DNA from 2 places in the Pseudomonas sp. A125 genome. Region 1 is predicted to be linked to the other one. Evidence: riboswitches for the same ligand, from Rfam matches in the RefSeq annotation. Region 1 holds a riboswitch; the other holds the start of a gene.

The links. Region 1 has a riboswitch for manganese ahead of mntP (manganese efflux pump MntP). Riboswitches for the same ligand answer to the same signal wherever they lie in the genome.
Region 2: linked by a shared signal. The riboswitch ahead of ACZRN6_RS31025 (TMEM165/GDT1 family protein) and the one ahead of mntP (manganese efflux pump MntP) in region 1 are both predicted to bind manganese.

The regions. Positions count from the first base shown of each region.
Region 1 is NZ_JBUZVP010000013.1:22,087-24,476, reverse strand. It holds gene ACZRN6_RS18495 (oligopeptide/dipeptide ABC transporter ATP-binding protein) at 1-877, shown strand, start outside; yybP-ykoY riboswitch at 918-1,090, shown strand; gene mntP (manganese efflux pump MntP) at 1,096-1,659, shown strand; gene ACZRN6_RS18485 (NAD(P)-dependent alcohol dehydrogenase) at 1,733-2,390, opposite strand, start outside.
Region 2 is NZ_JBUZVP010000034.1:2,826-5,215, forward strand. It holds gene ACZRN6_RS31020 (class I SAM-dependent methyltransferase) at 1-560, shown strand, start outside; yybP-ykoY riboswitch at 611-732, shown strand; gene ACZRN6_RS31025 (TMEM165/GDT1 family protein) at 820-1,404, shown strand; gene ACZRN6_RS31030 (M48 family metallopeptidase) at 1,565-2,383, opposite strand.

The sequences.
Region 1 (2,390 bases):
GGGCCGCCCTCGCGGCTACGCCCACGCCCTCAACGGCATCGACCTGCAGGTTCGCCGTGGGGAGACCCTGGGGATCGTCGGCGAGTCCGGCTGCGGCAAAAGCACCCTCGCCCAACTGCTGATGGGCCTGGTAAAGCCCAGCGACGGCGAAGTCGACTGGGTCTACGAAAGCGCGCGGGAACGTCACCGCCATGTGCAGATCGTGTTCCAGGACCCGCAATCGTCCCTCGACCCGCGCCTGCCCATCTGGAAAATCATCACCGAACCACTGTTTGCCCTCGGCGACACGCCCAAGGGCGAAATGCGCACCATCGCTGCCAGGGTCGCCGCGCAAGTTGGCATCCGCGCCGAATACCTGGACCGCTACCCGCACCAGTTTTCCGGTGGCCAGCGCCAACGCATCGCCATCGCCCGCGCGCTGGCCTCCAACCCGAGCATCCTGGTGCTGGACGAACCGACCTCGGCGCTGGACATCTCGGTGCAGGCACAAATCCTCAACCTGCTGGCCGAGCTGCAACGGCGGCTGGGGCTGACCTACATCCTGATCTCCCACAACGTCTCGGTGGTGCGGCACATGGCCGACCGGGTGGCGGTGATGTACCTGGGGCAAATCGTCGAACTGGGGTGCGCCGAGCAAGTCCTGGAACAGCCCAAGCACCCGTATACCCAGCTGCTGCTGGAGGCAGTGCCTAAGCTTGGGGTGGCGCTGGATGACGCCTACGTCAGTGCGCCGACGGAGCTGCCGGGAAACCGGGTGTTGCCGGGCGGGTGCTTTTTCCTGGATCGCTGCCCGCGGCGTACAAAAGGGTGTGAGCGGCCGCAGCGGTTGACAGGGGGGATGAGTCAGCAGGTGCGGTGTCATCTGGAGCATCCGTGAGGCCCGTTTAACAAAATTTTCATGTGACCATGGCTAAGATCCGCCACCTCGTTGGGGAGTAGCCTGCTTCGGATTCTCGGAGCGTTCGTATCAACATTCTCGGCAACATGCCGTGGTGCGAACACCATTTTGGTTGGTGAGACCAGCGACACATCCATGCCTAAAGTCGGGCGTGTGGGTGTGTCGTTGACTCATATAGCCCGACTGGAAGTCTTACCGTGAACCCCATTTCCCTCATCCTTCTCGCCCTTGCCATGTCCACGGACGCCTTTGCGGCGGCTATCGGCAAAGGCTCCAGCCTGCACAAACCACGTTTGACCGAAGCCCTGCGGGCCGGCCTGATCTTTGGTGTGATTGAAGCCATCACGCCGATTATCGGCTGGGCCATCGGCCAGGCTGCCACTCGCTGGGTGCAGGACTGGGACCACTGGATCGCCTTCACCCTGCTGGTCGGCCTGGGCCTGCACATGGTTTACAACGGCTTGAAGGCCGATGACCCAGAGGAACAGAAACCAAGCCAGCACTCGTTCATGATCCTTGCCGTGACCGCGTTTGCCACCAGCATTGATGCACTGGCCGTCGGCGTGGGCCTGGCGTTTGTCGACGTGAATATCCTGGTGGCCGCTGCGGCGATCGGCTTGGCGACGATGACCATGGTGACCATCGGCATGATGCTCGGCCGGGTGCTGGGCACGGTGGTGGGCAAGCGCGCCGAGATGGTCGGCGGCGTGGTGTTGATGCTGGTGGGGGCGACGATTTTGTATGAGCACCTGTCGGCCTGATCGACGCATAACAAATGTGGGAGCTGGCTTGCCTGCTCCCACACTGGATCTACTGGAACTTATGGAACGTATTTCAGGCCGCGTGTTTTTCTTTCTTCAGGCTGTCGATGTCGATCACAAACCGATACTTCACATCGCCCTTGAGCATGCGCTCGTAGGCTTCGTTGATGTTCTGGATGTCGATCATCTCGATGTCCGACAAAATCCCGTGCTTGGCGCAGAAATCCAGCATGTCCTGGGTTTCCTGGATGCCACCGATCAATGATCCGGCCAGGCTGCGGCGCTTGAAGATCAGGTTGAACACGGTCGGTGACGGATGCGGGCTGTCCGGCGCGCCGACCAGTGTCATGGTGCCGTCGCGCTTGAGCAGGTTAAGGAACGCGTCCAAATTGTGCGACGCGGCCACGGTGTTGAGGATGAAGTCCAGGGAGTTGGCGACCTTGGCCATTTCATCCTGGTTCTTCGACACCACCACTTCATCGGCGCCCAGGCGCAGGCCGTCTTCGCGCTTGTTCGGCGAGGTGGTGAACAGCACCACATAGGCGCCCATGGCGTGGGCGATTTTCACCGCCATATGGCCCAGGCCACCCAGGCCGACGACGCCAACGCGCTTGCCCGGCCCGACTTTCCAGTGATGCAGCGGTGAATAGGTGGTGATGCCGGCGCACAGCAGCGGGGCGACCGCCGCCAGGTCGCTCTCGTCGTGGGAGATGCGCAGCACGAACTTCTCC
Region 2 (2,390 bases), on a different contig from region 1:
AAAGCCTGGCGCAGGTGTTCGAGGTGCCGTTGGCTGAAGGCCCGCTGAAGGTAGTGAGCCTGCCGGGCGTATTCAGCCACGGTCGGCTGGATCGCGGCACTGCGCTGCTGCTGGAACACCTGGACAAGTTGCCGAGTGGTCACGTGCTGGATTTCGGTTGTGGTGCGGGCGTGCTCGGCGCGGCGGTCAAGCGTCGTTATCCGCATAACACCGTCACGCTGCTCGACGTGGATGCCTTCGCCGCTGCCAGCAGTCGCCTGACATTGGCGGCCAATGGTCTGGAAGCAGAGGTATTGACTGGCGATGGCATCGACGCCGCGCCAATGAACCTGAACACGATTCTGAGCAACCCGCCGTTCCATGTCGGGGTGCACACCGATTATTTCGCCACCGAGAACCTGCTGCGAAAAGCGGCCAAACATCTGGCAAAAGGCGGCGAACTTCGCCTGGTTGCGAACAGCTTCCTGAAGTACCAACCGCTGATCGAAGAGCATCTGGGCGTGTGCGCAATCAAGGCAGAAGGCCAGGGTTTCCGCATTTACCGTGCCAAGCGCGGCTGAAATCTTTTTCCAAAAGAAGGCTTGCCGAATGGATTTTGCCTAGGCAGAATCCGCTCCGTCCTAGGGGAGTAGTCTCCCACGAGCGCCACGCTCGTCCGGCATACGTCAACATACTTGGTCAACAGGCCATGGCGTATGCGACCCAGGAGTCCGCACAGACGGACCGGGGTTTGACAAGACCTATGACACGAACACCTTACCCGGGGCGGGAAGGCTGTACGTGTCATAGCCGTGTCGACCCGCCCCTGGAACTTACCTGATGCTGGATTCCCTGCTCGTCCCTACCGCAATCGTTGCCTTGGCCGAAATTGGCGACAAGACGCAACTGCTCGCACTCATTCTCGCTGCACGCTTTCGCAAACCCTGGCCGATCATCGCCGGCATTGTTGCCGCGACCCTGGCCAACCATGCGGCCGCCGGTGCCGTGGGGGCCTGGTTCGGGAGTTTCTTCTCGGATGCGGTGTTGCACTGGATCCTCGCGGCGAGCTTCTGCGCCACGGCGCTGTGGACCCTGGTGCCCGACAAGCTCGACGATGACGAAGCCAGTACTTCACGCAAGTTCGGGCCATTCCTGACCACGTTGATCGCGTTCTTCCTCGCAGAAATCGGCGACAAGACCCAGATCGCTACCGTGATGCTCGCGGCGCAATACCCGGAACTGTGGCTGGTGATTATCGGCACGACCCTGGGCATGTTGATTGCCAACGTGCCGGTGGTACTGGCGGGGAATTTTGCCGCAGACAAATTGCCGCTGACGCTGATTCGTCGACTGGCGGCTACGGCATTCTTCATCCTGGCCATTGTTGCGGTGTACAAGGCCATGCAGAGCAGCGGCTGGATCTAAACTCAACCCCATATGGGGGCTGGGCTTTTGTGGGAGCTGGCTTGCCTGCGATAGCATCACCTCGGTGCAACTGACACACCGAGGTGCCTGCATCGCGGGCAAGCCCGGCTCCCACACAAGCCGGGCTTCCACATTCAGATTTGCATTTCAGTCTTATAAATCAGGATTTTTTGGCCTGCTGATACAACGGCATCACCTTCGGAATTGCCGCTTCCAAAGAGGCGATCCGGCTGCTGGAGGCCGGGTGAGTACTCATGAACTCAGGCGGCGAGCCTTCCGAGGCCTTGGCCATTTTGTTCCACAGCGTAATCGCCGCGTTCGGGTTGTAACCGGCACGGGCCGACAACTCCAGGCCGATCAGGTCTGCTTCGTTTTCATTGCTGCGGCTGTTGGGCAAGGTCATGCCATAGTTGGCCACGGTATCGGCCAGCGCCATGCTGTCCTGCCCCAGGCCGAACAACGCACCGGCACCCTGCTTCGCCATCTCGATACCGTAGGCCTTGGACATGGCTTCGCGGCCGTGTTCACGCAAGGCGTGGGCGATTTCATGGCCCATCACCGCGGCCAGTTCATCGTCGGTCAACTTGAGATTGTCGATCAGCGCGCTATAGACAAAGATCTTGCCGCCAGGCCCGCAGTTGGCGTTCATCTCGTCACTTTTGATCAGGTTCACTTCCCACTTCCACTGTGCCGCATCCGGCCGGAACGTAGGCGCCTGGGCGATCAAGCGGTTGGCAATCGCCTGCACACGCTTGGCGTTGGCGCTGGTCTTGTCCACCAGGCCTTTGCCGCTGGCCTCCCCCAGGGTCTGCTGGTACGACTGCGCGTACATCTGGTCGACTTCCTGGCTCGACAACATGCTGAACATGTACTGCTTGCGCTCCACCCCAACCGCGCCACCGCTGGTGGTGTTGACCGACTGGCAACCGGCGAGCAATACCGCCGCGCCCAATGCACATACCGCCACTGTCTTTTTCATCAACCTG